DNA from 3 places in the Massilia sp. LjRoot122 genome. Region 1 is predicted to be linked to each of the others. Evidence: predicted binding sites of a transcription regulator. Region 1 holds the regulator's gene; each other region holds the start of a gene.
What was found. Region 1 encodes HrcA, which represses chaperone genes, less so after heat shock. Its sites were predicted from a motif close to TTAGCACTCNNNNNNNNNGAGTGCTAA; they were not measured.
Positions count from the first base shown of each region.

Region 2: rpoH (RNA polymerase sigma factor RpoH) is a predicted target of HrcA. The motif match lies at 6,709-6,735, and genes of this name have one in related genera.
Region 3: groES (co-chaperone GroES) is a predicted target of HrcA. The motif match lies at 8,869-8,895, and genes of this name have one in related genera.

Region 1 covers NZ_CAXUPB020000001.1:389,524-399,959, forward strand. Annotated here, with positions in the region: gene ACSQ25_RS01730 (peptidylprolyl isomerase) at 1-357, shown strand, start outside; gene pdxA (4-hydroxythreonine-4-phosphate dehydrogenase PdxA) at 361-1,419, shown strand; gene rsmA (16S rRNA (adenine(1518)-N(6)/adenine(1519)-N(6))-dimethyltransferase RsmA) at 1,422-2,189, shown strand; gene ACSQ25_RS01745 (hypothetical protein) at 2,582-2,755, shown strand; gene ACSQ25_RS01750 (hypothetical protein) at 2,913-3,557, opposite strand; gene ACSQ25_RS01755 (hypothetical protein) at 3,573-4,163, opposite strand; gene ACSQ25_RS01760 (HAD family hydrolase) at 4,413-5,123, shown strand; gene hrcA (heat-inducible transcriptional repressor HrcA) at 5,162-6,178, shown strand; gene ACSQ25_RS01770 (c-type cytochrome) at 6,271-7,485, shown strand; gene fur (ferric iron uptake transcriptional regulator) at 7,527-7,955, opposite strand; gene ACSQ25_RS01780 (outer membrane protein assembly factor BamE) at 8,046-8,657, shown strand; gene dapB (4-hydroxy-tetrahydrodipicolinate reductase) at 8,669-9,478, shown strand; gene ACSQ25_RS01790 (barstar family protein) at 9,481-9,807, shown strand; gene leuS (leucine--tRNA ligase) at 9,923-10,436, shown strand, end outside.
Region 2 covers NZ_CAXUPB020000001.1:4,545,809-4,556,244, forward strand. Annotated here, with positions in the region: gene glpK (glycerol kinase GlpK) at 1-747, opposite strand, end outside; RNA gene rnpB (RNase P RNA component class A) at 789-1,127, opposite strand; gene ACSQ25_RS19905 (thiamine pyrophosphate-binding protein) at 1,457-3,160, shown strand; gene ACSQ25_RS19910 (hypothetical protein) at 3,266-3,457, opposite strand; gene ftsY (signal recognition particle-docking protein FtsY) at 3,706-4,833, shown strand; gene ftsE (cell division ATP-binding protein FtsE) at 4,848-5,510, shown strand; gene ftsX (permease-like cell division protein FtsX) at 5,507-6,421, shown strand; gene rpoH (RNA polymerase sigma factor RpoH) at 6,860-7,750, shown strand; gene yghU (glutathione-dependent disulfide-bond oxidoreductase) at 7,872-8,708, shown strand; gene ACSQ25_RS19940 (VOC family protein) at 8,784-9,263, shown strand; gene ACSQ25_RS19945 (exopolysaccharide biosynthesis protein) at 9,378-10,013, shown strand; gene ACSQ25_RS19950 (manganese efflux pump MntP) at 10,055-10,436, opposite strand, start outside.
Region 3 covers NZ_CAXUPB020000001.1:1,077,880-1,088,315, forward strand. Annotated here, with positions in the region: gene ACSQ25_RS04615 (S9 family peptidase) at 1-1,635, opposite strand, end outside; gene ACSQ25_RS04620 (hypothetical protein) at 1,647-3,482, opposite strand; gene ACSQ25_RS04625 (ABC transporter ATP-binding protein) at 3,495-4,412, opposite strand; gene ACSQ25_RS04630 (GntR family transcriptional regulator) at 4,421-4,831, opposite strand; gene ACSQ25_RS04635 (LysR substrate-binding domain-containing protein) at 4,925-5,839, opposite strand; gene ACSQ25_RS04640 (DoxX family membrane protein) at 5,912-6,361, shown strand; gene ACSQ25_RS04645 (hypothetical protein) at 6,295-6,711, opposite strand; gene groL (chaperonin GroEL) at 6,806-8,452, opposite strand; gene groES (co-chaperone GroES) at 8,501-8,791, opposite strand; gene ACSQ25_RS04660 (hypothetical protein) at 9,102-9,347, shown strand; gene ACSQ25_RS04665 (cell division protein ZapA) at 9,344-9,655, shown strand; RNA gene ssrS (6S RNA) at 9,701-9,881, shown strand; gene ACSQ25_RS04675 (EVE domain-containing protein) at 9,949-10,419, shown strand; gene ACSQ25_RS04680 (sulfite exporter TauE/SafE family protein) at 10,419-10,436, shown strand, end outside.

The sequences.
Region 1 (10,436 bases):
GAAAAGGTCGTCAACAAGACCGCCACCTTCGAAGACCTGGCACGCCAGAACAGCCAGGAACCGGGCAGCGCGGCCAAGGGCGGCGACCTGGGTTGGCTGGAACCGGGCGATGCCGGTCCGGAATTCGACCAGGCCCTGAGCACCCTGAAACCGGGCGAGATCTCGGACGTCATCGAGTCCTCGTTCGGCTTCCACATCCTGCGCGTTACCGAGCGCAAGTCCGAAGACCAGAGCGCGCAGAAGGAACGCAACGCGGCACGCCAGGTCCTGCGCGAGCGCAAGATGCAGGAAGGTCTGGAAGACTGGATGCGCCAGGTGCGCGACCGCGCCTACGTCGAGTTCCGCGAGGAGCAGTAATCCATGACCGCGGGCGATTTGCGCCGGCCTTGCGCGGCCCGGCCAACCCTCGCGGTCACGGTCGGCGAGCCGGCCGGCATCGGTCCCGAAATCTCGATCCGCGCGGCCTGGGCGCTGCGCGAATCCGCCAACTGCGTGCTGGTCGGCGACGCCGCCTTCCTGGCGCTTACCGCCAGCCTGATCGATCCCGCCATCCGCCTGTCGGCACTGTCGATCCAGGCCCTGCGTAACGGCGGCCTGCCACAGTTCGGCAAGGACCGGCTGGCCGTGGTCGACGTGCCGCTCGCCGCGCACGTGGTGCCGGGCCGGCTGGACGCCGAGAACGGACGCGCCGTGCTGGCCACCCTGGACCTCGCGATCGAAGGCGCTAAAGTAGGCTGGTTCGACGGCATCGTCACCGCGCCGCTCCAGAAAAGCACCATCAACGACGCCGGCGTGGCCTTTTCCGGCCATACCGAATACCTGGCCGAGAAGACCGCTACCCCGAAGGTCGTGATGATGCTGGCAGGGCAGCCGGGCGGCGATCAGCCCTACCTGCGGGTGGCGTTGGCCACCACCCACCTGCCCCTCAAGGATGTCCCCGGCGCGCTGACGCACGAGAACCTGGCGCGGGTGATCGACATCATCGACGCCGACCTGAAGGGCAAATTCGGGATCGCCGCGCCGCGCATCCTGGTCACCGGCCTGAACCCGCACGCGGGCGAGAACGGCTACCTGGGGCGCGAGGAGATCGAGGTCATCACGCCGGTGCTGGAAGAGGCCAGGGCGCGCGGCATCGACGCGCGCGGCCCCTATCCGGCCGACACCCTGTTCCAGCCGAAGTACCTCTCGGGGGCCGACTGCGTACTGGCGATGTACCACGACCAGGGCCTGCCGGTGCTGAAGCACGCCACCTTCGGACGCGGCATCAACGTCACGCTCGGCCTGCCGATCGTGCGCACCTCGGTCGACCACGGTACCGCGCTCGACCTCGCGGCCCGGGGGCTGGGCCTGGCCGACTGCGGCAGCATGGAAGAGGCGATCCGCGCCGCCATGCAGATGGCATCAACAACAAGAAAGTAATCATGAAACACGTCGCACGCAAGCGCTTCGGCCAGAACTTCCTGACCGACAAACTCGTCCTGGACAACATCATCGACGCCATCGGGCCGTCCCGCGGCGAGACGATGGTCGAGATCGGCCCCGGCCTGGCCGCCATGACGGCGCTGCTGCTCAAGTCGCTCGACCATATGCACGTGGTGGAACTCGACCGCGACCTGGTGGCGCGCCTGGAAAAAGCCTACCCGCGCGAGAAGCTCACCGTGCACTCGGGCGATGCGCTGAAATTCGATTTCGGTTCGATTCCGGTGCCGGAAGGGCAGAAGCTGCGCGTGGTCGGCAACCTGCCGTACAACATCTCGAGCCCGCTGCTGTTCCACCTGGCCGAATTCGCGCCGCTGGTCGAGGACCAGCACTTCATGCTGCAGAAGGAAGTGGTCGAACGCATGGTGGCCGAGCCGGGCACCAAGGCCTACAGCCGCCTGTCGGTGATGCTGCAGTGGCGCTACGACATGGACCTGCTGTTCATCGTCCCGCCGACCGCCTTCGACCCGCCGCCGCAGGTCGATTCGGCCATCGTGCGCATGATCCCCAAGCGCCAGATGCTGGAAGTCGATGGCGCCACGCTGGAAAAGGTCGTGGCCAAGGCCTTCTCGCAGCGCCGCAAGGTGATCCGCAACTGCGTGGCAGGGATGTTCACCGAGGCGCAGCTGGTCGAGGCGGGGATCGATCCGGGGGCGCGGCCGGAGGCGGTGGGGCTGGAGCAGTACGTGGCGTTGGCGAATCTGCTCTGATCAGTGCCGAAGTCGCGGTATTAGAAACCTGTATAGGTAACCAACGTCGTTCCGGCGAAGGCCGGAACCCAATTCCGTTGCGTTCCGCTGTCGCGTGCACTAGCTGGCAGAAGCGGTACGCCAGCAAACTTGGATCCCGGCCTTCGCCGGGATGACGGATCCAAGACTAACGATTATCGTAATCGCCAGTGCATAGCTGGCAAATACTTAAACCCCTGCTCTACATTGCGCCGCACAATCGCGGCGCATCCCGCATTTCGTCCCTTCATCCGCCGTTTTTTGCAGTCCGTCGCAGCCCGCTGGAGCCTTCGGGGCCCATTGGATACAGTGCATCCATCGACAGCCGCAATACATCAAGAAGCGGCCAACCAGCCAACCGAAGGAGCACGACAATGAACACCCTCAAGCACATGGAAGCCATCTTCATCGCCGCCCTGGTCCTCGCCGGCGCCAGCAGCTTCGCGCAGGCCGCCAACAGCCGCGCCGCCGAGGCCTACAACGCCCAGGTGTCGGTCGGCGATGCCCAGGTCGCCGTCGTGAAGGTAACGGCCAAGCGTCCGGCCTGACCCGGATATGCAGGCGAAAAAAAAGCCCGCTGTTGAGGCGGGCTTAAATCCAATTCTTTTCTGAGGAGAGTTGGAGGAGACAGGAGTTAGTATGCTGCGTTACAGCATATAAGTCCAATTTCCCTTTCGCATACTCGACATAAGTTTTGCGAATATCTCAGGTCGGAACGCAGTTGATGTTGATGTTGGTGACGTCGGCGTCGCCCATGGTGCCGGTCGGGTTCTCGACCGTGCAGACGCGGCCCTTCGGCTGGGTGACGATGGTCACGCCGTAGGTCTGGTTGTACGGTACCGACCCCGCCATGAAGTAGTCGAACGCAGCGCCCGTTGTGTTGGTTTCGGCTGGAATGATGATGGTCGAGCCGGTGGTGCTGCCGTTGGTCAGCACCAGGCCGGTATTGTCCTTGGTCAGCCCGGTGACCTTGCCGCCGATCCGGAATTCATTGATGAAGCACTCGAAGCGTGCGTTGATCGACGCCAGGCGGCCGGCCGTGTCGGCATTGCTCAGCGGGAAGAACTGGTGGACGCGGCAGTTCTGGTGCAGCGGCGGGCTGGACACCGTCACACTGTAGGTGTCGCCGTACTCGAGCTTGTTCGGGAAGCTGAAGGTGACCGGGTCGCCAGCCTTGGCGGGCGGGGCCAGGTTGATGCTGGTGCCGTTATTGGTGAGCACCATGCCCGGGTAGACCACGCCGTCGACGCTGCCGCCCACGGTGTAATCATCGTCGCCGCCGCCACCGCAGGATGCCAGGGTCACTGCCATTGCCAGCATGCTTGCCGGACGGATCAGGGAAAACGTCATGAAGGTTGCTCCAGTTTAAGTGCGGGGACCGCAGGTGACCGCCACATTGGTGATGTCGTTCGCGCCCACCGTGCCGGTGCCGTTGGCGACCGTGCAGGTCTGGTTGTCGGGCTGGGTCAGGATGGCGACGCCGTAGGGCGCATCTTCGTTGACCTTGGCCATGCTGAAGGAGGTGGCGCCCGCGGGAACCGGAACGCGGTCCGCGCCGTTGACCAGCACCAGGTTGTTGCCGACCAGGCCGGATACCGTGCCCTTCAGCTCATGCTGGCGGATGGTGCAGGTGATGCGGATGGTATTGATGCTGAACGCCACCTTGCCCTTGTTGTCCGTCGCCTGGCAGTCGGCCGCGTTGCTCGGGAAGCTCTTGATCGTGACGTTGTAGCTGGAATCGGTTTCCACCAGCTCCGGGAAATAGAACTCGCCGACGCCGCTGTTGGTCGGATTGATGGCCAGGTCGGCACCGCCGTTGTTCTGTACGACCAGGCCGGGCTTGGTCACGCCGGTGAAGGTGCCGCCGACATACAGGTCGCCATCGCTGCCGCCGCACGCGGACAGCGCCAGCGCGCATGCCAGTGCAGCCCCGGCACGCAGGTAGGAACTCTTCATAATTTCTCCAAAAAATCTGACTGGTGAACGTGCAAAGCGTGTGCAAGTGATCAGCGGACACGCAGTTGGACGCTCATCGCCCAACATTTATCGCCCAACATTTTAGTGCATTTGGCAAGCAGCTGGACGGTTTGCCTTTGTATCACGGTGTAACCGTCGGTATTTGGGATCCGGAACCGAGACCGATTGCTTTCTACGGGCGTGCTCGCTATGCTTGGACCAGCTACCCATCTCCCAATCGACCACGTCATGACGCAGCGCCGCCCCTGGCCCAAAGCAGTATTGTTCGACCTCGACGAGACCCTGTGGCCGATCGCCCCGGTGATCATCGAGGCCGAGCAGATCCTGTTCGCCTGGCTGCGCGCGCATGCGCCGCGGGTGGCGCAGCAGTACACGATCGAGACGCTGCGCCAGGCCCGGCTCGAGCTGCTGGCGCGCCAGCCCGAATTCCAGCTCGACCTGGGCGCCCTGCGCCGGGCCGGCCTGATCGCCGCCTTCGAGCAGGCCGGCGAGGATGCCGGCAAGGTGGAGCAGGCCATGGCCGAATTCTTCGCCGCCCGCAACGCGGTGATCCCCTATGACGACGTGCTGCCCGGCCTGCTGCGCCTGAAGGGCAGGGTGAAGATCGGCTCCGTCACCAACGGCAATGCCGACCTGCAGACGATCGGCCTGGCGCGCCATTTCGACGCTTCGGTGGCCGCGCCCAGCTTCGGTGTCGCCAAGCCGGACGTAAAGATCTTCCTGGAAGCCTGCCGGCTGCTGGATGTGGCGCCGCAGGAGGCGGTCTACGTGGGCGACGACCTGCGGCTCGACGTCTACGGCGCCCAGCGCGCCGGGCTGCGCGCGGTGTGGATGAACCGGACCGGCCAGGTGAACTACCTGCCGGATGAGGTCAAGCCCGACGCCGAGGTGCACAGCCTGGACGGATTGCTGGACTGGCTCAAGCGCGAGCACGACTGAACTGGCGCCGCGTCTACCAACGCGTGCATAATATGAGCATGCAACTCGAACCCCGCGCCCAGACCCTGCTCAAAGCCCTCGTCGAGCGCTACATCGCCGACGGCCAGCCCGTCGGATCGCGCGCGCTCTCGAAGATTTCCGGCCTCGACCTGTCGCCGGCCACGATCCGCAACATCATGGCCGACCTCGAGGAAATGGGCTACGTGTCCAGCCCGCACACCTCGGCCGGCCGGATTCCCACCCCGCGCGGCTACCGGCTGTTCGTCGATACCCTGCTCACCGTGCAGCACATCGACGAGCACGCGGTCGGCGCCCAGAACATGCGCCTGCCGAGCCATCATCCGCAGAAGCTCATCGCCAACGCGGCCCAGATGCTGTCCTCGCTGTCGACCTTCGCCGGGGTGGTGCAGAGCCCGCGGCGCGAATCGGTGTTCCAGCAGATCGAATTCCTCCGTTTGTCCGAAAAGCGCATCCTGCTGGTGATCGTCGACCCGCGCGGCGACGTCCAGAACCGGCTGCTGCTGACTGACGTCGACTACACGCCGGGGCAACTGATCCAGTCGGCCAATTACCTGAACCAGAACTACGCGGGACTCACCTTCGACGAGGTGCGCAAGCGCCTGGGCGGCGAGCTGCGCCAGCTGCGCGACGACATGGGCCGCCTGATGCAGGTGGCGGTGGAGGCGGGCAGCGAGGCGATGGCCGAGGGCGACGACATGGTGATCGCGGGCGAACGCAACCTGCTGTCGGTGTCGGACCTGTCGTCCAACATGAGCTCCTTGCGCCAGATGTTCGAGATGTTCGAGCAGAAGACCGGCCTGATGCAGCTGCTCGACGTGTCGAGCAAGGCGGGCGGGGTGCAGATCTTCATCGGCGGCGAGTCGAAGCTGGTGCCGATGGACGAAATGAGCGTGGTGACCGCGCCCTACGAGGTCAACGGCCGCATCGTCGGCACCCTGGGGGTGATCGGGCCGACGCGCATGGCCTATGAGCGCGTGATCCCGATCGTGGATATCACCGCGAAGCTGCTGTCGAATGCCCTGAGCCAGTCCTGAAGCGCGGCTGCCCCCGCATTGCGCCAGATCGCCTCCGCCCGGCTGTGCGCGGTGTACGGTGTATTCAACCGTACCCACGAAGGGAGTCTCCCATGTTGACCAGGACTTTGCGTGTGCCGGCGCTGCTCGGCATGAGCTTCCTTGCTGCCTGCGGCAGCGACGACAGGCCCGACAAGCCCGAGCCGCCGCTCGACCCGGACCTGGTCGCCGAGGGACGCAAGATTTTCCGCTTCGACAGCTTCGGCGACGAGGCGCGCTGGACCGATACCCTGCGCATGCACGAGGTCATCGCGGCGCAGGTGGACCCGGTCACGGCCCTGTCGGTCGGCCTGAAGGTCGATGCCGAGGCGCTGCCTCCCGCCGTCTTGCAAGGCATCAAGGATGGCAGCGTGGACCTGCGCAGCCCGCAAACCACGGTCACGCTGCTCAAGCTCAATGCGGTGGTGGGCCTGGTCGGCAAGGTCGAAACCGTGCACGGGAAGGACGTGCTCAAACGGGTCGGCACGACCTGCGCGCTGTGCCACTCCACCGTCGATAATGCATTTGCGCCCGGGATCGGCAAGCGTCTCGACGGCTGGGCCAACCGTGACCTGAACCCGGGGGCGATCATTGCGCTGTCGCCTGCGCTGAGCGCGGCCCAGAAGGCGGTCTACAATTCCTGGGGCAAGGGAAAGTACGATCCCCGCTTCAACCTGGACGGCATCAACGGCCCCGTGCTCATTCCCCCGGCGTACGGCCTGAAAGGCATCCACCGGATCACCTATACCGGCGACGGCGATGACGTCAGCTACTGGAACCGCTACGTGGCCGTCACCCAGATGGGCGGCCTGGGCAGCTTTTCCGACCCACGCATCGGCGTGGACGTGCGCAACGGCGAGGTCGACCTGGTCGGCCCCAAGCTGCCGGCCCTGCGGGCCTACCAGCTATCGCTCGAGGCGCCGCCAGCGCCGGCCCACAGTGTCGACGTGGCCGCGGCCGCGCGAGGCGCGCAGTTGTTCAGGGGAAAGGCACACTGCATCAGCTGCCACAGCGGAGAAAAATTCACGGACGCGAACCTGAGGCTGCATCCGGCCGCGGATGTGGTCAGCGAGCCGGAGCCCGGTGGCGCGCCCAGCTATGCCTCACGGTCGGCGACCAGGCAGTACCGGACCACGCCCTTGCGGGGCCTGTGGCAGCACCCGCCGTACTTTCACAACGGCAGCGCCGCCAGCACGGCGGACGTGGTGGCGGCCTATAACACGCGCAAGAGGCTGGGATTGAGTGCTGCGGAAATCTCGGACCTGGCCGAGTACCTCAAGTCCTTGTAAGACGGAGCGCGGCCGGACCGGCGGTCCGGCCTGCCGGGCGCTTAGTGCCGGTGCGGGCAGGCCGGCTTCACGCAATTCCCGTAGATCGCCAGCGAGTGCTCGGCGATCTTGAAACCGCGCTCCACGGCGATCTTGTGCTGGCGCGCTTCGATTTCTTCGTCGTAGAACTCTTCCACGTGGCCGCAGTCGAGGCAGACGAGGTGGTCGTGGTGCGAGCCGGCGTTCAGCTCGTAGATGGCCTTGCCGGTCTCGAAGTGGTTGCGGTTCAGCAGGCCGGCCTGCTCGAACTGGGTCAGCACGCGGTAGACGGTGGCCAGGCCGACGTCCATGTTGTCGGCCAGGAGGATTTTGTAGACATCTTCCGCCGTCAGGTGCCGAACGGAGCTGTTCTGGAAGATTTCCAGGATTTTCAGTCGTGGCAAAGTTGCCTTCAGGCCGCTGGCTTTCAGGTCGGTAGGGTTGTTACTCATGGCGGTTACTCATCTTGTTGCTCGTAGTTTGGCATAGTGCTTTATGATATAGCGTTTTGGAGCTCCCGCTCAAACGTTTTGAGGTTACCTATGCGCGTCAAACAAGCCGTTCTCCACCGATTTTCAAGCCGGGCAGCCCTCGCGGCCGGCCTTGCATGCACGCTGATGCTGTCCGGCTGCGCCGCCTGGCGCAACCAGACGCGTCCCGCGCCGCCGGTGAGCACGGACGCGGCGGCAGTCTCCGCCGACGCACAGAAGTCGGCCGCCGCCGCCAATGCGGGCGCCCAGACCGTCCAGGCCACCAAGCTGCAGAAGTTCTTCTGGATCTTCTCGCCCTACCGCCCCGACATCCAGCAGGGTAACTTCGTCTCGCAGGAGATGCTGGCCCAGCTGAAGGTCGGCCAGTCGCGCGACCAGGTGCGCTTCATCCTCGGTTCCCCTCTGCTGAACGACGTGTTCCACGAAGACCGCTGGGACTACCCCTTCTACCTCGCGCGCGGCAACGGCGAGCTGACCACCAGCCGCGTCACCGTGTTCTTCAAGGACGACAAGGTCGAGCGCTTCGAAGGCGGCAACCTGCCGACCGAGCGCGAATACATCGACCGCATCGCCGGTCCGGCCAAGGTGAGCAACAAGGCCAAGCCGGAATCGCGTCCGGTCGAACCGGCCAAGGTCGGCGGCGCTCCGGTCATTCAGCCATGAACTGCGCAGCCATGAACGCATTGAAAATCGCCGTCGCCGGCGCCGACGGCCGCATGGGCCGCATGCTGGTCGACGCCATTGGCGCCGCGCCGGACGCCGTGCTGGCGGGCGCACTGGGCCTGGCCGGCTCGCCCTCGATCGGCATGGACGCGGGTGCCTTCTCGGGCCAGCTGACCGGCGTGGTCATCCAGTCCGACCTGGCGGCCGGCCTGAAAGATGCCGACGTCCTGATCGACTTCACCCGTCCGGAAGGCACGCTGCAGCACCTGGAATACTGCGTCGCCAACAATGTGCAGCTGGTGATCGGCACCACCGGTTTCGACGAAGCCGGCAAGGCCGCGATCCGCGCCGCCGGCGAGAAGATCGGCATCGTGTTCGCCCCGAACATGAGCGTGGGCGTGAACGTCACCCTCAAGCTGCTCGAAATGGCGGCGAAGAGCTTCAGCGAAGGCTACGACATCGAGATCGTCGAAGCGCACCACCGCCACAAGGTGGACGCGCCGAGCGGCACCGCGCTGAAGATGGGCGAAGTGATCGCCGACGCGCTGGGCCGCGACCTGAAGGAATGCGCCGTCTACGGCCGCGAAGGCGTGACCGGCGAGCGCGACCCGTCCACCATCGGCTTCGCCACCGTGCGCGGCGGCGACGTGGTGGGCGACCACACCGTGATGTTCCTCGGTACCGGCGAGCGCATCGAGATCAGCCACAAGTCGAGCAGCCGCGTCACCTACGCCCACGGCGCCCTGCGCGCCGCACGTTTCCTGGCGGGCAAGCCGAATGGCCTGTTCGACATGCACGACGTGCTGGGCCTGAAGGGCTGATCATGGCAGTCGCGGAACTGAACGGCGCGGCCATCGTCGACGAGGCCTCCTTCCATGCCGAGAGCCGGCGTGCGTTCGGCTTTCCCGAGTCGTATGCCGACAGCATCGACGCCTGGGTCGACTGCATGAGCTACCTGCGCGACGAAGAGAACATGACCAAGTTCCGGCTCAAGCCGAACGAGGTGCTGGAAATCGTCGTGGCGGATGCCGACAAGATGAAGGCGGCCGTGCCCGATCTGCTGGAAGAGATCGCGTTTTGCATCGGCGGCATCAACGAGCGTTACGAGGATTACGGCGAGAAGCCGGCGCTGGAACTGGTGCTGCGCTAAAGCCGGCCGGCGCCATCCCCGACCGCCATCCCTGCCACGGCAGGCATGGCGGTTTTTCATTTTTGCATTGCAGTATAATGTCCGGTTCCACCCCTCCATTACGTCTGCAGAAATCATGCAAGAAAAATATAGTCCAGCCGAAGTAGAACAGGCCGCCCAGGCCTACTGGAAGTCGATCGACGCCTATAAGGCCGTCGAACACGACCCGCGTTTCCCAAAAGGCAAGTATTACGCCTGCTCGATGCTGCCTTACCCGTCGGGCAAGCTGCACATGGGTCACGTGCGCAACTATACGATCAATGACGTGATGTACCGCTACCTGCGGATGAACGGCTACAACGTGCTGATGCCGATGGGCTGGGATGCCTTCGGCATGCCGGCCGAGAATGCGGCGATGGCGAACAACGTGCCCCCTAGCGAGTGGACCTATTCGAACATCGCCCACATGCGCGGGCAGATGGAATCGATGGGCCTGGCTATCGACTGGTCGCGCGAGATGACCGCCTGCAAGCCGGAATACTACAAGTGGAACCAGTGGATGTTCCTCAAGATGCTCGAGAAGGGCATCATCTACCAGAAGACCGGCACCGTGAACTGGGACCCGGTGGACCAGACCGTGCTGGCGAATG
Region 2 (10,436 bases), 4.2 Mb from region 1:
CTGGCCGAAGGTGGCGGCCTGCTGGTCGCCGGCGATGCCGGCGATCGGGATCGCATGGCCGAAGCATTCCTCGGCCGCGAGGCCGACCACTTCCGAACTGGCGACGACTTCCGGCAGTACACTGGACGGGATGTCGAACAGGGCCAGCAGCTCCTCGTCCCAGCGCAGCGTGTTGATATTGAAGAGCATGGTGCGCGAGGCGTTGCCGGCGTCGGTGACGTGGCGTCCGCACAGGCGGTACACGAGCCAGCTGTCGACCGTACCGAAGGCGAGCTCGCCGCGTTCGGCACGCTCGCGGGCGCCCGGCACCTGCTCGAGCAGCCAGTGCAGCTTGGTGGCGGAAAAATAGGCGTCGAGCTCGAGGCCGGTGCGGCGCTGGATGTCGCCGGCCCTGCCCTGCTCGCGCAGGCGGTCGCACATGGCGGCGGTGCGGCGGTCTTGCCAGACGATGGCGCGGGCCACCGGTTCGCCCGTGGCGCGGTCCCACAGCACGGTGGTCTCGCGCTGGTTGGCGATGCCGATCGCGGCCACCTGGGACGCTTCGACGCCGGCCAGGCGCAGCGCTTCCCGTCCACAGGCGAGTTGGCTGTGCCAGATGTCGAGGGCGTCGTGCTCGACCCAGCCGGGCTGGGGAAAATGCTGGGGGTATTCGTGCCGGCTGCAGGCGACCGGCAGGCCGGCGCGGTCGAACAGGATGGCGCGCGAGCTGGTGGTGCCCTGGTCGAGGGCAAGGATGTATTTCTGCATCGCTGACTCCGCCGGGCGCGGGCCGTGACAGCCCTGAATTCATGTAAAGCAGGCCGATAGGCCGGATTCTGTGTAGTGGTTTCCCTTGCGGGACGCCCCTATGACAGCCATTCCTCTAGGCGCTGGATTACTCCAGCGCTCAAGCTTCCTACCCGCACGCTCCGCGAGCAACATCAACGCGTGCCTATTTGGAATTGCTCCAGGTGGAGGTTACCGCGTTTCACCGTAACTTAATACGCTCGTCTCTGTGGCCCTATTCCTCGCCTTATACCTTGCGGCTTTCAGCGGACGGCCGTTAACCGTCACCCCGCTCTGTGGAGTCCGGACCTTCCTCCCGCCCGCATCCGAAGATGAGAGCCAGCGGCTGTCTGGCCTGCTTCACGGGGGGCATTGTAACCGATTGGGGTGCTTACGGTCCGGGTTCAAGGGTGGGGTTGTGGTTTGCGAGCAAAATTGGATCCCGGCCTGCGCCGGGATGACGTGTTGAGGGCGCGGGTAGGAACCTGGTTCGTAGTCCGCAACAGTAAAACCGTCGTCCCGGCGAAGGCCGGGACAATGCCACTGGCATTGTCCCGCCCAAGTTCGCTGCGCACAACCTACGTCAACCTTGGCCACGTTTTCTGAAATTTCGTGTCGCCATTTCAAAATCCTTCCCCACCTCATCCACATAGAATGCCCGGATAGCAAACCAACAAGGATGACCGACACCATGACGCACCCTTCCCGCACCGGCGGCCAGATCCTGGTCGATGCGCTCCATATCCACGGCGTGGACACCGCCTTCGGCGTGCCCGGCGAAAGCTACCTCGACGTGCTGGATGCGCTGCACGATTCGGATATCCGCTTCGTGATCAACCGGCAGGAAGGCGGCGCGGCGTTCATGGCCGAGGCCTACGGCAAGATGACCGGCAAGCCGGGCATCTGCTTCGTCACCCGCGGTCCGGGCGCCACCAATGCCTCGATCGGCGTCCATACGGCCTACCAGGACTCGACCCCGATGATCCTGTTCATCGGCCAGGTCGGCAGCGACTTCATCGACCGCGAAGCCTTCCAGGAAATCGACTACCGCCGCATGTTCGGCCAGATGGCCAAGTGGGTCACCCAGATCGACCGCGCCGACCGCATCCCCGAATACATCGCGCGCGCCTTCCAGGTCGCCACCAGCGGCCGGCCCGGCCCGGTGGTGCTGGCCCTGCCGGAAGACATGCTGATCACGAAAGCCGAGGTGCCCGATGCACGCCGCTACCAGCCGGTGCAGGCCGCGCCCTCGCAGGACCAGATCGCCCGACTGCGCGCCATGCTGGCGGAAGCGCAGCGCCCGATGGTGCTGCTGGGCGGCGGTTCCTGGACTGACGAAGCCTGCGCCGACCTGGCCCGCTTCGCCGAAGCGAACCGGCTGCCGGTGGGCTGCACCTTCCGCTTCCAGGATCTGCTGGACAACGCCCACCCGAACTACGTGGGCGACGTCGGCATCGGCATCAACCCGAAACTGGCCACCCGTGTCAAGGAAGCCGACCTGGTGATCGCCATCGGCCCGCGCCTGGGCGAGATGACCACCAGCGGCTACTCGCTGCTGGCGTCGCCCGTGCCGCGCCAGCGCCTGGTCCACGTCCATGCGGACCCGGAAGAACTCGGCAGCGTCTACCAGGCGGACCTGATGATCGCCAGCGGTCCGGCGCAGGTGTGCGCGATGCTGGCCGCGATGGCGCCGGTGGATGCGGCGGCCTGGGCCGGCACGGTCGAAGAGGCCAAGGCCGACCTGGCCGCATGGCAGGCGCAGCCGCCGATCTTCCGCGACGGCGCCGCGCCGCTCGACCTGTGGCAGGTGGTGCAGGAGCTGATGAAGCAGGCGCCCCGCGACACCATCATCACGAATGGCGCCGGCAACTACGCGACCTGGGCCCACCGCTTCTACCGCTACGGCGGCAAGCGCACCCAGCTCGCGCCGACCAACGGCGCCATGGGGTATGCGGTGCCGGCCGGCGTGGCGGCCAAGATCATCGATCCGCAGCGCACCGTGGTGACCTTCGCCGGCGACGGCGAATTCATGATGACGGGCCAGGAACTGGCCACCGCCGTGCAGTACAAGGCCGGGGTGATCATGCTGGTGTTCAATAACGGCATGTTCGGCACCATCCGCATGCACCAGGAACGCGACTACCCGGGCCGCGTGTCGGGTACCAACCTGCACAATCCGGATTTCGCGGCGCTGGCGCGCGCCTATGGCGGCCACGGCGAGGTGGTCGAGAAGACCGAGGAATTCGCGCCCGCCCTGCAGCGCGCGCTGGCACATGCGAACGAGCACAAGCTGCCGGCCGTGATCGAACTGCGCTACGACGGCAACCTGATTACGCCGAACGCGACGCTGGAGACGATCCGCAAGACGGCGGAAGCGGCCAAGGCCGGCCGCTGAATCGTAGGGTGGGCGGCTGTGCCGCCCACGCGGTCAACGGGCGCCAGCGCAGCCGCGCTATATCAAGCCGCAGCGATCACCGCGTGGGCGGGAAACCCGCCCACCCTACTGTCCCAGCCCCAGCTCGGCCGGCAGCGGAATCGGCCGGTCGAAGAAACTGACTTGCTCCGGGCTGGTCAGGAACAATGCGACGAGGGCGATGAAGGCCCACACGATAATGTTGCGCATGTTCGCAGCGCTGCCATCCGTGGCGTTGTCGCCATAGATGATGCGCTTCAGGAAGTTTGTGATTTTCACGGTGTGCCCCGTTGTGTTTTCTGGTTTTCTCTCCGCGTTCAATTTAACGCAAGTCGCCAGCGTTTTCCAGAAGTGCACTGTTGAGTAGCCAGTCGGTTTCATCAATAACGCAACAAAGAGTTCCTTCGATGCATCTTCTAGCGTCGATACCGGCCTTTGACGGTCGCGTCTTGCTGCTCTGGTAAAATATTCGCACTTTTTTCACCCCCGGCGACCGCCGGTATCCTGCGCAGGATTCGCCCCCATATATGTTTAGTTTCTTCAAGAGAAAGAAGCCTGAGACCGAGGTCCCGGAGCCGAGCCAGCCCGCGTCTGCTCCCGCAGCGGCGCCGATGTTCGTGCCCGGTGCACTGGATGCACCGCTTGCGCCGGCGCCGACCGCGGCGCCGACCTCCGCTCCGACTTCCGCACCAGCACCAGCCGACATCGGCGAGTTGTTCCCGGAAACCGCGGAACGCCCGACCACCGACGCTGAAAAGAAGCAGTCCTGGATGACGCGCCTGAAGGCCGGCCTGTCCAAGACCTCGAGCAACCTGTCCCTGCTGTTCGTGGGCGCGCGCATCGACGAGGACCTGTACGAGGAACTCGAATCCGCGCTGCTGATGTCGGACGCCGGCATGGACGCCACCCAGTACCTGCTGGATTCCCTGCGCCGCAAGGTCAAGGAAGACAAGCTGCTGGACGCCGCCCAGGTCAAGGCCGCGCTGAAGGAGCTGATGATCGAGCTCCTGACGCCGCTGCAGAAGCCCCTCGAACTGGGCCGCCACGAACCGCTGGTGATGATGATCTCGGGCGTGAACGGCGCCGGCAAGACCACCACCATCGGCAAGCTGGCCAAGCACATGCAGCGCTTCGACCAGTCGGTACTGCTGGCCGCGGGCGACACCTTCCGCGCCGCCGCGCGCGAGCAGCTGATGGTCTGGGGCCAGCGCAACAACGTCACCGTGATCTCGCAGGCGTCGGGCGACCCGGCCGCCGTCGCCTTTGACGCGGTCCAGTCGGGCAAGGCGCGCGGCACCGACGTGGTCATGGTCGACACCGCCGGCCGCCTGCCGACCCAGCTGCACCTGATGGAAGAACTCAAGAAGATCAAGCGCGTCATCGGCAAGGGCATGGACGGCGCCCCGCACGAAACCCTGCTGGTCATCGACGGCAACACCGGCCAGAACGCGCTGGCCCAGGTGAAGGCCTTCGACGACGCGCTGCAGCTGACCGGCCTGGTGATCACCAAGCTGGACGGCACCGCCAAGGGCGGCGTGCTGGCCGCGATCGCGCGCACCCGTCCGGTGCCGGTATATTTCATCGGCGTCGGCGAGAAGCTGGACGACCTGCAGCCCTTCGACGCCGAAGAATTCGTCGAAGCCCTGCTGGGTTGAAGGACGCGCACCCGATGATCGAATTCCAGTCCGTCTCCAAACAATACTCCACCGACGCCTATGCCTTGCGCGACGTCTCCCTCAACATCGGCAAGGGCGAGCTGGTCTACCTGGCCGGCCCTTCCGGCGCGGGCAAGTCGACCCTGATGAAGATGGTGGCCGCGGTCGAACGTCCGACCAGCGGCAGGGTGACCGTCAACGGCCAGGACATCGGCCGGCTCAAGAAGGCCGGCATCCCCTTCCTGCGCCGTAACCTGGGCCTGATCTTCCAGCACCAGCGCCTGCTCAATGACCGCAACATCCTCGGCAACGTGATGCTGCCGCTGCTGGTCACCGGCGCCCCGAAGGCGCAGGCGGAACAGCGCGCCCGCGCCGCCCTCGACAAGGTGGGCCTGCTCGATCGCACCAGGGCCATGCCGCTGGAACTGTCCGGCGGCGAGCAGCAGCGCGTGGCGATCGCGCGCGCCATCGTCAACCGCCCGCAGATCATCCTGGCCGACGAACCGACCGCCAACCTCGACCGCGTGGCGGCCGACAAGGTGCTCGACGCCCTGCGCGCCTTCCATGCCGTCGGCGTGACCTGCGTGATCTCGACCCACGACGAGCAGGTGCTCGACAGTGCGGCCGCGCGCGTGATCCGCCTCGAACACGGTCAATTGATCGGAGGTGCCGCATGAGCCCCTGGTTCCGCCAGCACCGCTTCGCCCTTGGCGCGGCCCTGTCCACGGTGCGCAAGGCGCCGGGCAGCTTCCTGTTCAACGTGCTCGTGGTCGCCTTCGCGCTGATGCTGCCCTTCGCCGGCATTACCCTGCTCGACAACGTGCGGCCGCTGTCCCAACAGCTGTCGGTCGATCCGGAAATCAGCCTGTTCATGAAGGCCGAAGCGACGCGCGAGGAAGCCACGACCCTGCAGCCGCGCATCCGCGCCATCGTGGCCACCGGCGGCAAGGCGGACGTCGCCTTCATCCCGCGCGAGAACGCGCTGGCGGCGCTCAAGGACAAGAGCGGCCTGAGCGACGTGCTCGACACCCTGGGCGAGAACCCGCTGCCGGACAGCTATGTAATGAAGCTCGGCGGCAGCGGCGCCGCCGCCCAGGTCGACGGCATGGTCGAACAGCTGCGCGCCCTGCCCGGCGTCGATACCGTGCAGGTGGATTCGGCCTGGGTCAAGCGCCTTGCCGCCCTGCTCGGCATCCTGCGCCTGGCCCTGCTGCTGCTGGCGCTCACGCTCGGCATCGTGGTGATCGCGGTGGTGTTCAATACCATCCGCCTGCAGGTACTGACGCAGAAGGAAGAGATCGCCGTGTCGAAGCTGCTGGGTGCGACCGACAACTTCATCCACCGCCCGTTCTACTACACGGGCGCGCTGCTGGGCCTGTGCGCGGGTGCGGTGGCGCTCGGCGCAGTGCTGCTGGCGCTGAATCCGCTGAACGGCGCGATTGCCGAATTTGCAAGGCTATATGCTTCGGAATTCCAGCTGACGCCGCTCGGCGGGCTGGAAATTGCGGGCGTACTGGCGATCAGCGCCGGCCTCGGACTGATCGGCGCCATGCTGTCGGTGCAGCGTCACCTGGCGCGCCTGCAGTAATTCCGTCAAGCGGACGGCCACGCCACCGGGGCTTGGCCGTCCCTCCCTACGCGCAGACGGGCGCCTGTCCTACAATGCGTCCCCCCTCTACGTGCGCCATCCAACAGAAGGCCCTTCCTGCGGCCTTTAATCTGTCCCTGACAGGTTTTCCAGCCGTTTTATGCTCACTTTTGAGCTGAATCAATCGGGTACAGGTCGTCTGCTCTACAGTTAAAACGACGCGATTTTGATTCCCAAAGGCAATACTTTAGCCAAACTTAATCGATTTTGGCAAATCAATGCCTTGCCTAGCACTCACCTCGGGAGAGTGCTAATATATGTCTCAGATACAGCGAAATCAAGGAAAGCATCCGAGTAACAAGGGGTAACGCTGGTGTCGCGCGACATGGGTCGGTGGCACATTAAGGATGCAGCAAGATCACTACGAGGGAAATGAACATGTCCGCACAATCCGCATTGGTTCCTGCCGGCAGTCGCGCCCTGAACCTGGGGTTCACCGGCAATCTCGGCAATATTGACGCCTATATCTCGGCCGTCAACCGCCTGCCGATGCTCACCCACGAAGAAGAAGTTTCGCTGGCGAAGTCGCTGCGGGAAAAGAATGACCTGGACGCCGCCCAGAAGCTGGTGCTGTCGCACCTGCGCCTGGTGGTCTCGATCGCACGCGGCTACCTCGGCTACGGCCTGCCGCACGCCGACCTGATCCAGGAAGGCAATATCGGCCTGATGAAGGCAGTCAAGCGCTTCGACCCGAACCAGGGCGTCCGCCTCGTGTCGTACGCGATGCACTGGATCAAGGCCGAGATGCACGAATACATCCTGAAGAACTGGCGTCTGGTGAAGGTCGCGACGACCAAGGCCCAGCGCAAGCTGTTCTTCAATCTGCGCAGCAACAAGCAGACCCTCGACACCATGACCCCGAGCCAGGTCGACGAGCTGGCGAAGATGCTCGACGTCAAGCGCGAGGAAGTGATCGAGATGGAAACCCGCCTGTCGGGCCGCGACATCGCCCTCGAATCGCCGACCGATGACGACGACGACAAGTTCGCCCCGATCGCCTACCTGTCCTCGGAGCAGCAGGAGCCGACCCGCGTGCTGGAAGCCGAGCAGGTCGACCGCCTGCAGTCGGAAGGTCTGGAGACCGCGCTGTCGAAGCTGGACCCGCGTTCGCGCCGCATCGTCGAAGCGCGCTGGCTGGCCAACGATGACGGTTCGGGCGCCACGCTGCACACGCTGGCCGAAGAGTTCGGCGTGTCGGCCGAGCGTATCCGCCAGATCGAATCGGCTGCGCTGAAGAAGATGAAGGGTGCGCTGGCGGCTTACGTGTAAGCCAAGCAGCCAGACAAGAACCCCGCCTCGGCGGGGTTTTCTTTTTCCAGGGCCCGAAAAACGCATCCGGCAGGCCCCGGCTAGAATGCTGTTTTGACCAGGCCTGCACAAGGAGAAACCGATGACCGACCAGTACGTCCCGCCGAAAGTCTGGACCCCGCCGCTTTCTTCCGGCGGCAGCTTCGCCAACATCAACCGCCCGGTCGCCGGCCCCACCCACGAGGCCGAACTTCCGGTCGGCAAGCACCCGCTGCAGCTGTACTCGCTGGGCACGCCCAATGGCGTCAAGGTGACCATCATGCTGGAAGAGCTGCTGGCGCTGGGCCATGGCGGCGCCGAGTACGATGCCTGGCTCATCAGGATCAACGAAGGCGCCCAGTTCTCGAGCGGCTTCGTCGACATCAATCCGAACTCGAAGATTCCGGCCCTGCTCGACCGCAGCGGCCCGGAACCGGTGCGGGTGTTCGAATCCGGATCGATCCTGGTCTACCTGGCCGAGAAGTTCGGCGCCTTCCTGCCGGCCGCGGGGACGGCCCGTGCCGAGACCATGAACTGGCTGTTCTGGCAGATGGGTTCGGCGCCTTTCGTGGGCGGCGGCTTCGGCCACTTCTATGCCTATGCGCCGGAAAAGCTGCAATACCCGATCGACCGCTATGCGATGGAGACCAAGCGCCAGCTCGACGTGCTGGAGCGCGAGCTTGCCAACAAGCGTTTTATCGCCGGCGACGAATACACGATTGCCGACATGGCGATCTGGCCGTGGTACGGCGGCATGGTGCGCGGCGAACTGTATGAAGCGGGCGAATTCCTCTCCGTGCATGAATACAGGAATGTGCGACGCTGGGCCGACGAGATCGCGGCCCGCCCGGCCGTCATCCGCGGCCGCAAGGTCAACCGCGTGCGCGGCAAGCCGGAGGAACAGGTGGCGGAACGCCACGACGCGACCGATCTCGACTGATTCCTGCGACCAGCCGCGCGAATGCGCTATGCTGGCAGGCGGTTCCCGATTGCAGTTCCACTAACGGAGAGTCCCATGGTCAGCAAGAATACGGTTTGCCTCTGGTTCAACGGGTCGGCGCTGGAAGCGGCGCAGTTCTACGCAAAAACCTTCCCCGACAGCGAGGTCGGCCAGGTCTTCCGGGCGCCGAGCGATTATCCCGCCGGCAAACAGGGTGACGTGCTGACCGTCGGCTTCACCGTGGCCGGCATCCCCTGCATCGGCCTGAACGGCGGGCCGGCCTTCCAGCACAACGAAGCCTTTTCTTTCCAGATTGCTACCGACGACCAGGAAGAGACCGACCGCCTGTGGAATGCGATCGTCGGCAATGGCGGCCAAGAAAGCGCCTGCGGCTGGTGCAAGGATCGATGGGGCCTGTCGTGGCAGATCACGCCGCGCGTGCTCACCGCAGGCATCGCCGATCCCGATCCGGCGGTGGCGAAACGCGTGTTCGAGGCGATGATGACAATGCGGAAGATCGACGTAGCGGCGATCGAGGCGGCGCGGCGCGGCTGAGCCAGGTCTTTCGCCAGGCGGTCTGTGGGTTTCGCGCACTCCCAAGGCATTGACGCAACGGGAGTGCGCTGTCTTGCACTATACTCTTGCCTTTCGGCCAGACGGCAGTACAAGATGAAAGAACCCATGCAAGGCGAACCGGTTTTCAAGAAGCTCCGCGGTCTGGTCCGCTCCCTGCCGCCCGGCGGCATCACCTTGAGTGAACTCATCCATCAGGTCGGCAACGAAGGCCTGCTGATCCTGACTGCCCTGCTCACGCTGGTCTTCCTGATCCCGGTATCGATTCCGGGCGTGAGCACCGTCTTCGGCGCTGCCATCCTCCTGATCGGCATCAGCCGCCTGTTCGGCCGCGAACTCTGGGTCCCGGCAAAACTGAAGCACCGGACCATCTCGACAGCCAAGCTGCGCCCGGTCCTGCGCAAGGCCCTGCCCTGGCTGTACCGGATCGAACGCGTGAGCAAGCCCAACCGTATCCAGTGGCTGGTGGCCAACGGTCCGATCCAGCATCTCAACAATGCGGGCATGATCCTGGGCGCGGTGCTGCTGATGATGCCTTTCGGCCTGATCCCGTTCAGCAATACCTTCCCGGCCGTGGCCCTGCTGTTCCTGGCCATCGGCCTGCTGCAGCGCGACGGCGTCAGCGTCCTGCTGGGCCATATCAGCAACGTCGTCACCATCCTGTACTTCAGCCTGCTCATCGGCGGCGGTGGACTGGCCGTGCGCGAGGTATTCAATCGCATGACCGGCTGAGCACGAGCAGATCGGGGTGCTGTGCTCGCCGGAGCATTAGCTCAGTGCTGCAGGTGCTCGATCAAAATGGTTGTCCCCACCAGCACCAGCACCACCCCGCCGATCCGTTCCGCGTTGCGGCCCACGGCCGCGCCCAGGCGCCGGCCCAGCAGCACGCCGATGGTCACCATGGTCGTGGTGGCGATGCCGATCGCCACGGCCGCATGCATGATCGAGACGTCGACGAAGGCCAGTCCGACCCCGACCGCCATCGCGTCGATGCTGGTCGCCACCGCGGTCAGCACCAGCACCAGCAGGTTCTGCGAGCCGCCGGATTCTTCATCCTCGTCGGCGCCGAAGGACAGCCAGATCATGCGCCCGCCCAGTCCCAGCAGCAGGACGAAGGCGATCCAGTGGTCCCATTGGCGGATCGCATCGGCGGCC
Region 3 (10,436 bases), 690 kb from region 1:
CGGCTTGGCCGGTGCCGCTGCCAGGCCCCGCATGTTGCGGGCGAAGTCGGTGGGCGGCTGGCCCGCCAGTCCGAAGCGGAACATGTCCGGCGTATGGCTCAGCGCGAGCAGGGTGGCATAGCCGCCGAAGGACGAGCCCGCGATGCCTAGCCGCCGTGGATCGCCGACGCCCTGGGCCAGCAGCCAGCGCACGCCGTCGATGATGTCGGCCTGCACGCGGCCGTTGCCGTAGTCGGCGCCCGGCGCCCGCGTATAGCGTTCGCCGTAGCCGGTCGAGCCGCGGAAGTTCGGTTCGAAGACCGCGACGCCGCGGTTGGCCAGCAGCTGGGCGCCGCCGCTGTAGCCGCCGGTCACGTGACCCCAGGGCCCGCCGTGGACGATGGTGACCAGGGGCAGGGAGCGCGCCGGCAGTCCGGGCGGCAGGGTCAGGTAGCCGTGCACCATCATGCCGTCCGAGGCCGGGTAGCGCAGGGCGATGCGCTGCGCCAGGTGGCGCTCGGGCGGGAAGGCGGCGCGGGCCCGCACATCGTCGAGCACGGGACGGAAGCTATCCCCCTTCAGGTCGAGGAGCCAGAAGCGCGCCTGCGCCATGCGCGCGCCGCGCTCGGCCAGCAGGCAGGCGCTAGGGGCGCAGGATTCGACGACCACGCCGCCTTCCGGGAAGCGGCGCGCGATGGCGGCAGCGATGCGCCGGCCAGCGGCGTCGATTCCGTACAGGCGCGGCGCCGGCAACTGGTAGGCGGCCAGCATCGGCTGCCCGTCCATCGGGTTCAGCGTCACGCCGACCAGGTCCGCCAGCTTGTCCGGATCGGTATGGACCACGCGGCCCGCTCCCTTGGTGAGCGGCACCTCGACCAGCGCTTCGCGGTCATCGGCGTGCAGGGTGCGCAGGAACAGCCGGCTGCCGTCCGCCGACAGCGCCAGCGGGACGCAGGTGCGCAGCGGCCGGCAGCGCGCGGCTTCGATCCAGTCCTTGCCGCGCCGCTGCAGGATCCGCTGCGTGAAATCGCGGTCCTGGCGGCGCAGGATGGCGGGCGTGCCGTCCGGCTTGAACAGGGGGGCGGCGACGCTGCCCGGTCCTTCGTACAGGATGCTGCGGGCGCCGTCGGCGCCGATGCGCACCAGGCGCGTGCTGCCCCTGGCCGTGTCGTTCTCCTCGAGGAGGGCATGGCGCGGCATGCTGGGGTCGACGCCGGCGAAGCGCTGCTGTCCTTCCTTGTCGAGCATGGCGATGCGGCCGCCGGCGCCGTCGCGCACGCCGATCGCCGCCACCGCGTCCTGCTGGGCGACGAACAGCACGGCGCCGTCGCGCGACCAATGCACCCGGTCCTGCGGGTCGAGCGTGGCCAGGGGCCGGGCCGGTCCGCCGGCCAGCGGCGTGACGTGGAGCTCGGCCTTGCCGTCCACTTCCTCGACCCAGGCCAGGTGGGCGCCGTCGGGCGCGAGGCGCACCTCGCGCAGGCGCGCCGGGCGCTCGAACAGCTCGGGATTCAGCAGCGGCGCGCGCGGCAGTGCGGCATTGCGCGCCAGCTCGGCGGACAGGGGCGCGGCCTGAGCGGAGGAGATGGCCAGCAGGGCGCCGAGGCACAGGCGTGCGCCGGCCCGCGCCAGTGCGGCGCAGTCAGGGTATCGCATGATCGGTCCTTTCAGGCGGCAGCCGGCATGGCTTGCACGGCGTGTACGGCTTTGGTGGAGGCGGCGGGAATGACGCGCGGCGCCAGCACCCACAGGGTGGCGACGGCGGGCGGTCCCAGCACCAGTGCGGCCGCGCTCCAGGCCAGGCGGTGGCGCAGCGGATGCCGGCGCAGGCGCCACGCAGCCAAGGTGGCGGACAGCAAGGCTGCAATGAGCGCCGCCGCGACGACACCCTGCGGGCGCACCTGGGCCGGCGCGCCCGGCGCGTCCCCGATCAGGCCCTTGTCGAGCAGGCGTTCGGGCAGGTCGAGCACGGCGTGAGACAGCGGCGACAGCCACCAGTCCTTGTGTTCGAACAGCAGCGGGAAATCGTGGCCGACGGCACGCGAGGCGACCGTCTGCGCACGCCCCGCGGCGTCGACGAACACGAGCTGCTGGCGCGAGCCGGCCTCGCCGTCGACCATGCGCCGGCCGAAATTGAAGGACAGCAGGGTGCCGTCGAGCAGGCGTGCGACGTCGACCCGGGCCAGGTCGCCGAAGGGACCGGGTAGCGGAACGCTGTAGAGCTCTTCCAGCGGCGCTTGCGGATCGCCAGGGCGGCGGTAGGCGATCAGGCGTTGGTTGCTCAGCACGAAGGGTTGGCGGCCGACTTCCTGCACGCCGCCGCTCAGGGTCTCGGGTGCGCGCACCTGGACGATAGTGAGCGCGCGGCCGCCGTCCGCATCGAGCTGCAGCAGCCGCTGCCGGGTCATGAAGAATTTCCCCACCATGACCGGCACCGAGTCGAAGCTGCGCAAGTCCTTCATCCCGCCCAGCCCGAACCAGCCGCGCGGCGCATCGGTATGCATGTCGCGTCCCTCGTACAGCATGCGGTCGTGCTTGAAGGTCCATATGATGTTGCGAGGTCCATTGCTCCATTGCGTGGGCTCGAGGTTGGCGATGGCGCCGCGCACCGGATGCGCGCGGCCCTCGGGCTGGACCTTGCCGACCTCGAGCAGCGCCAGCTGGCGGCGCCAGTGCGCGGCGCGCGGGTCGTTCGACGCCGCGAGCGCGCGCTGCAGGTTGTTGCTGCCGTGCGTGCGCACCAGTTCGACGTAGCCGCCGGCGGGCGGCACCATGCCGTTGAGCGGACTCGTGCCGACCAGCATCTGGCCGAACTGGAAGCCGATCGAGCCGCCCCACAGCAGCAGGCAGTAGAAGCCCAGCACCAAGGGGATGCCGGCCGCGAGCTGTCCGCCCGACGTGGCGGGAGCTGCCACGCGGTCCGGCTTGAAGGCGGTGTAGGCCAGCGCCGCCATCATCGCCAGGCCGGCCAGCGCCGGCGCCAGCAGCGCGGCGCCGGACGCCAGGTGGCAGACCAGCAGCACGGGCACGAACAGCACCACGAAGGCGCTGCGCCGGCCGCACAGCATCAGGTAGGTGCCGCCCAGCCAGGCGGTGAGGCTGGCCAGCAGCAGGTGCAGCGGAATCAGGTAGTGACGGGTGTCGACGGTGCGCCCGGTGAAGTGGTCGTTGCCGGCCACGGCCAGCAGGGCCGGCAGGCCGATGACGAAGACCAGCAGCGCCGTTGACGCCAGCGACAGCGCGCCGAAGATGCGGCCGCGCGGCAGCGGACGGTGCATCAGCCACAGCCAGCGGCTGGGCTGGCGGACGCTGTTGAACTGGACGGCGGCGAAGGCCAGTCCGGCGACGGCGCTGATCACCAGGAACAGGGCCTGGGGCTGCCAGCGCTGCTGCAGCGGTTCGATGAGGCGTGACGCCAGTTGCAGGAGCACCAGGTGCACGGCGGCGGCGACCAGGGCGAGGGTGCGGAAACGCCGGCACTCGCTGAGGAAAAGTTCTTTCATCTGTCGGGTCTTTCAGGCTGCGGCGGAAAGCGTGGGGACGCCGGCATGGCCGCGCGCCAGGAAACCGTTGACGGCGCGGTCGAGACTGACCGGCATCTGCTGTGCGGTGCGTGCACCCATCAGGCGCAGGCGGTGGCCGAAATCGATGCCGCCGTCGAACACCACCAGGTGGGTCAGGCCGTCGATCACGCGCATCTCGAGCACGCCCGGGAGGTGGGCAGCTTCGGGTTGGCGGAAGGGGAAGTCGGCGATCCACAAGCTGACCCGCTCGCAGAAATCGCCGGGCGGCGACATGTGGCGCAGCAGGCCGCGCTCGAGGATCACGAGGTTGTCGGCGACGCGCTCGATCTCTTCCATCTGGTGCGAGCAGTAGACGATGGTGGCGCCGTCGTCCAGGCTGGTCTGCAGCAGGGCGTCGAGGAAGGCGCGCTTGGCCACCACGTCCAGGCCGAGCGTGGGTTCGTCGAGGATCAGCAGTTCCGGCCCCTGCGCCAGCGCGAGGGCCAGGCTGACGCCGGCGCGCTCGCCCCGCGACAGTTCGGCGACCCGCTGGCGGTCGCCGACGTTGAAGTTGGCCAGCACCTGGCGGTAGCGCGCGTCGTTCCATAGCGGGTAGAGGCGGCGCTGCATGTTGGCCAGCTCCTCGACCCGCATCCAGCCCGGCAGGGTGTGCTCTTCATTGACGAAGCCGATGCGCGAGCGCAGCTGCGGGGTTAGTAGGCGGCTGTCGCAGCCCAGCACGGAGGCGGAGCCGCTGTCGGCGCAGGCGAAGCCGAGCAGCACGCGGAACAGCGTGGATTTGCCGGCGCCGTTGGCGCCGACGATGGCATGCACGCCGCCGCGCGGCAGCTGCAGACTCAGGTGGTCGAGGGCTTGCTTGCCCTTGTAGGACAGGCACAGCTGGTCGGTCGAGATGACGAAGTCGTTCATGGTGGTCCTTATGCGCGCTTGCGCGGCAGGCAGGCGGCCAGCTCGCCGGCAACACGGTCCAGCACTTCGTCGCTGGAATAACCCAGGCCGATGACGTCGCCGGTGAAGCGGTCGACCGCCTCGCCCAGGCGCCGTTCGCGCTCGGCGTCCGACAGCAGCTGGCGCGGCGGCAGTACGAACAGGCCGAGGCCCGCGCGCGACTCCACCCAGCCCTCGGCGGCCAGTTCGCCATAGGCCTTGGCCACGGTGTTGGGATTGATCGACAGCTGCTGGGCCAGGCCGCGCACGCTGGGCAGGGCGGCGCCCACCGGCAGCTCGCCGCTGGCGATCAGGCGGCGCACGCCGTCGACGATCTGGCGGTTGATCGGGCGGGTGTCGCCGGTGGCGATGTTGAGCATCAAGGGTGTTCGGCGACTCATGTGATCTCCATGCTGTACTAGTACGGTTAGTACAGTAACATCGCGTCAAGACCTCGTCAATGCGCAATGCATGGGAGGGGCAGGTGGTGCCCGTCAGGACAGGCGCGTGCCGGCCTCGGGTAAGACGATGGACGTGCGCAGGAAATCGAACATGGCCTTCATCCGCCCGAGGTAGCGGGTATCGGGATGGGCCAGTACCCACAGGCCGATGTCCAGCTCGGGCAGTGGAGCGCCGATCATCTCCGCATGCGGATGCCCGCGCATGACCGCCAGCGGCACCACGCCGACGCCCAGGCCGTTCACCACGGCGCCCGCGACCGCCAGCAGGTTGCCGACCTTGTAGCGTGGCGTCACCGCCGGCAGGGCAGTGCGGCGCCACAGCTGCGAGGGATGCTCCGCCAGGCTGTCGTCCAGGGCGATCCAGTCCATCTCCGCGACCTGGCGGTCCGCCGGCTGCGCGGCCAGGAAATCCCTGCCGGCCCACAGCGCCGAGCGCATGGTGCCGAGGCGGATGCCCACTAAATGCTCGGGCGGCGCATTGGTGACCCGGATGGCGATATCGGCCTCGCGCTGCCCCAGGTTGGCAAGCGCATTCGAGGTTACCAGTTCGAGCGCGATGCGCGGATAGGCGGCGCTGAAGCGCGGCAGCACCGGCAGCAGCACGGTGTGGAACAGGGTCTCGGTGAGCGTGATGCGCAGCAGGCCGGAAGGCTCGGCGTCCTGGTTGAAGGCGGTCTCGCGCGCTTCCTCGAGCTGTTGTTCGATGCGCTCCGCATGCGCGGCGAGGGCGCGCCCGAGCGTGGTAGCGGCATACCCATGGCGCCCGCGGTCGAACAGCAGTTCGCCGATGTCCTTTTCGATGCGCCGGATCGCGCGAAACACCGTGGAGGCATCCACCTGCAGCCGTTCGGCAGCCCGTGCCAGGGTGCGGCCGCGGTGTAGGGCCAGGATGATTTCCAGGTCGGGCAGTCCCAGCTTCGCTTGCATTTTTGCAGGGGGTGCTTTCATGGCTGCTTATTTTAATGGGGGCCCTGCATGGCTAGAGTGAACGCACCTCCAACCACTTCGCAAAGGCAGATCATGAACCGCTACAGCATCGCTCCCTACGCCACATTGCTGCTGCGCCTCGCGCTCGGCGCCGCCTGGCTGTCCCACGCCTTCCTGAAACTGGCGGCCTTCAGTATGCCCGCTCTTGCCGCCTTCCTCAATGCGCAAGGCATGCCCACGCCGATTGCGTGGCCGGTGGCGCTGCTGGAGCTGGCGGGCGGCGTCCTGATCATCCTCGGCATCCACGGGCGCGTGGCCTCGCTGGCATTGCTGCCCCTGCTGGCCGGCGCCCTGGTCGCGCACACGGGCAATGGCTGGACGACGATGATTCCCGGCGGCGGCTGGCTGTATCCGTCCTTCCTGATGATGGCGACGCTGCTCCACCTGAGGGCCGGGGACGGCGCCGCCGCGCTGCTTCAGGAACCCAGTTCCAGGCCCTGCGCTTCGCACCATGCGCGCAGCGCGGCAAGCGTGCGCTCCTGACGGAAGGCGTGCCAGGCTGCGAGCAGGCCGCGCTCCTGCGCCAGCTTCGCGAAGCGTTCGAAGCCGCCCGCGCCGCGCAGCATGGTTCCCACGTTCTCTTCCTCGCCGGGCAGCTGCTGCCGCACGAAATCGAGCACGACGGCCTGGCCCAGGCCGAGGCGGCTGCACCCGGGCACCGGGATGTACGTTTCTTCTTCGTGGATGTCGTCCGGCAGGGGCGTGTGGCTGCCCACCATGTCGGCCTTGACCAGCACCTCGCCGCTGGCGCGGCAGACCCAGGCCCTGCCGGCGCGCGGCGGGTCGGCCAGGATCATCGCGTTCTCGAGTTCGTCCGCATTCACGGTCGCCATGCTTGCCTCCAAAAGAAAAAAGCCTGCAAGGCGTTAACCTTACAGGCTTTTCGACAGGGCAGCGCCGGCAACGCCGGCGCCAGGCCTGGACTAATTACATCATGCCGTCCATGCCGCCCATGCCGCCCATGCCACCCATGCCGCCCATGCCGCCGGCCGGCTTGTCTTCGGTGACTTCCGACACCATGCAGTCGGTGGTCAGCATCAGGCCGGCGATCGACGCTGCGTTCTGCAGGGCCGAACGGGTGACCTTGGCCGGATCCAGCACGCCCATTTCGACCATGTCGCCGTAGGTGCCGTTGGCGGCGTTGTAGCCGTAGTTGCCGGTGCCGGCGATGACGGCTGCCACCACGACCGACGGCTCGTCGCCGGCGTTCTGGACGATCATGCGCAGCGGCTCTTCCATGGCGCGCAGGACGATCTTGATGCCTGCGTCCTGGTCAGGGTTGTCGCCCTTGATGTCGATGTTCGAACGTGCGCGCAGCAGGGCCACGCCGCCGCCCGGGACGATGCCTTCTTCCACGGCAGCGCGGGTAGCGTGCAGCGCGTCTTCCACGCGTGCCTTCTTCTCTTTCATCTCGACTTCGGTGGCTGCACCGACGCGGATCACGGCAACGCCGCCGGCCAGCTTGGCCACGCGCTCTTGCAGTTTTTCGCGGTCGTAGTCCGAGGTCGCTTCTTCGATCTGGACGCGGACCATCTTGACGCGTGCTTCGATCGCTTCAGCGGCGCCGGCGCCGTCGATGATGATGGTGTTTTCCTTGCCCACTTCGACGCGCTTGGCCTGGCCCAGTTCGTTCAGCGTGACCTTTTCCAGGGTCAGGCCGACTTCTTCGGCGATGACCTGGCCACCGGTCAGGATGGCGATGTCTTCCAGCATGGCCTTGCGGCGGTCGCCGAAGCCCGGTGCCTTGACGGCGACGGTCTTCAGGATGCCACGGATGTTGTTGACCACCAGGGTCGCCAGCGCTTCGCCTTCGATGTCTTCGGCGACGATCACCAGCGGACGGCCGGCCTTGGCGACCTGCTCCAGCACCGGCAGCAGGTCACGGATGTTCGAGATCTTCTTGTCGCACAGCAGGATGAACGGGTTCTCGTGAACGGCGACCTGCTTGTCCGGGTTGTTGATGAAGTACGGCGACAGGTAGCCGCGGTCGAACTGCATGCCTTCCACGATGTCCAGCTCGTCGTTCAGCGACTTGCCGTCTTCGACGGTGATGACGCCTTCCTTGCCGACTTTTTCCATTGCTTCAGCAATGCGCTCGCCGATCGAGGTTTCCGAGTTGGCCGAGATGGCGCCGACCTGGGCGATCTCTTTCGAGGTGGTGGTCGGCTTGGCGATCTTCTTCAGTTCTTCGACGGTGGCGGCGACGGCTTTGTCGATGCCGCGCTTCAGGTCCATCGGGTTCATGCCGGCGGCAACGAACTTCATGCCTTCGCGGACGATGGCTTGTGCCAGCACGGTCGCGGTGGTGGTGCCGTCACCGGCATTGTCGCTGGTCTTCGACGCGACTTCCTTGACCATCTGCGCGCCCATGTTCTGGAGCTTGTCCTTCAGTTCGATCTCTTTCGCGACCGAGACGCCGTCCTTGGTGACGGTCGGGGCGCCGAACGAGCGCTCCAGCACGACGTTGCGGCCTTTCGGGCCCAGGGTGACCTTGACTGCGTTGGCGAGGATGTTGACGCCTTCAACCATCTTGGCGCGCGCTGCGTCGCCGAAAATTACTTCTTTAGCTGCCATGTCTTGTTTCTCCGAATGGTTTCGAGGGTATTGAGGGAGGATGCGAGATTACAGGGCCACGACGGCCATGATGTCTTCTTCGCGCATGACCAGCAGTTCCTGGCCATCGACCTTGACGGCCTGGCCCGAGTACTTGCCGAACAGGACGCGGTCGCCGACCTTCACTTCCAGCGGACGGACCTGGCCGTTTTCCTGCACCTTGCCGTTACCGACGGCGAGGATCTCACCCTGGTCCGGCTTCTCGGCGGCTGCATCGGGAATGATCAGGCCGGATGCAGTTTTGGTTTCCTGGTCGAGACGCTTCACGATTACGCGATCGTGCAGAGGACGAAGGTTCATGCAAAACTCCTTATTTTTCAGTGGTTTGACTTGCGATTCAGTGCCGCCGCCAGGTGGCGTCGGCTTCGAAAGAGTTGTTAGCACTCTCTACTAACGAGTGCTAATTATAGGGATCATAACATCCCATTTCAAGACGCTGTGTGTGTGCTCGCACTGACTTTTTTGACGAGGACCAATGTAATGGAGGGCTGAGCAGGGTTTTGATGTGGTCTCGCCGACAACAGCCGGGCAGGGTACACTGGATGGCAAGGCCGTGACGCGCGCTTGCGATTCGGTTGACGGAAAAACCATCTCAGTCCTATAGTGTCGAATGATTTCCGAATTCCAAGACCTCTCCGACAAAATCGACCGGCTCGCCCAGCTGACCCAGTCGCTGCGTGCCGAGAACTACCTGCTGCGCCAGGCCAACAGCCTGCTGAGCGCCGAGAACCTCGCGTTCAAGGAGCGCCTGAACGAGGCCCAGCGCCGCGTCGAGGCGCTGCTCGAGCAGTTCCCGGCGCCGGAGGAACCCGAGGCGCCTGAAGCCGACGGCGAAGCCAGCGAGGCCACCCAATGATCCATCTCGATTGCACCATCATGGGCCAGCCTTACCGCCTGGCCTGCCGCGAAGGCGAGGAGCGCACCCTGCGCGAAGCGGTCAGCTACCTGGACGGCAAGATGTGCGCGCTGCGCGACTCGGGCAAGGTCAAGGGCACCGACCGCATCGCGGTCATGGCGGCGCTCAGCGTGGCAGCGGAATTCCTGTCGGTGAAATCGCCCCAGGGCCCGTTGTCCGACATGTCGATCCTCGAAGTCAAGCAGAAGCTGGAAGCGATGCACACCGTCCTCGACAAGGCGCTGGCGCCGCAGGAAAACCTGTCCTGAGCTCGCGATTCGGTTGACATGCTCGGCCAACAGAGTAAACTGCGCTCTACCCTGCGGTGTTCGAGATTTGTCATATATTCCTTGAACCATTCTTTCGCATAGGTTGTGGGACATGCTTGGTGGGCGCGAGCGTCACTAGTCTGACGAACCCGAAATTGAGCTGACTGCGACCACCTTGAGCCTTTTGGTTCGGGATGCCGGCAATAACGACACAGGCGGGGCTACACACACGAGCGGTTGCGCACTTAAGGTACGCAGCCGCTTTTTTTTTGCGCGATGTTGATGGAGATGCGATGCGCTATTGGTTGATGAAATCCGAACCGGACGAAGTCAGTTTCGACGACGTGCTGGCGGCGCCCGCGAAGACCGTGTCCTGGTTCGGGGTGCGCAACTACCAGGCGCGCAACTTCATGCGCGACGCCATGTCGGTCGGCGACGGCATCCTGTTCTACCACTCCAGCTGCGCCGTGCCCGGCGTGGCCGGCATCGCCGAAGTGGCCAGCGGCGCGTATCCGGACGCCACCCAGTTCGATCCATCTTCCCCTTACCACGACCCCAAGGCAAAGCAGGAAGAACCGCGCTGGATCTCGGTCGACGTGCGCGCGCTGGACGCAGGGCGCTACCTGCCGCTGGCCGAACTGCGCGCCACGCCGGGACTGGAAGACATGGTGCTGCTGCAGAAGGGCAGCCGGCTGTCGGTGTCGCCGGTGACGCAGGCGGAGTGGAACACCATCGTCGCCCTGGTGCGCGAAGGGAAGCGCTGATGGACATCGGCCTGATC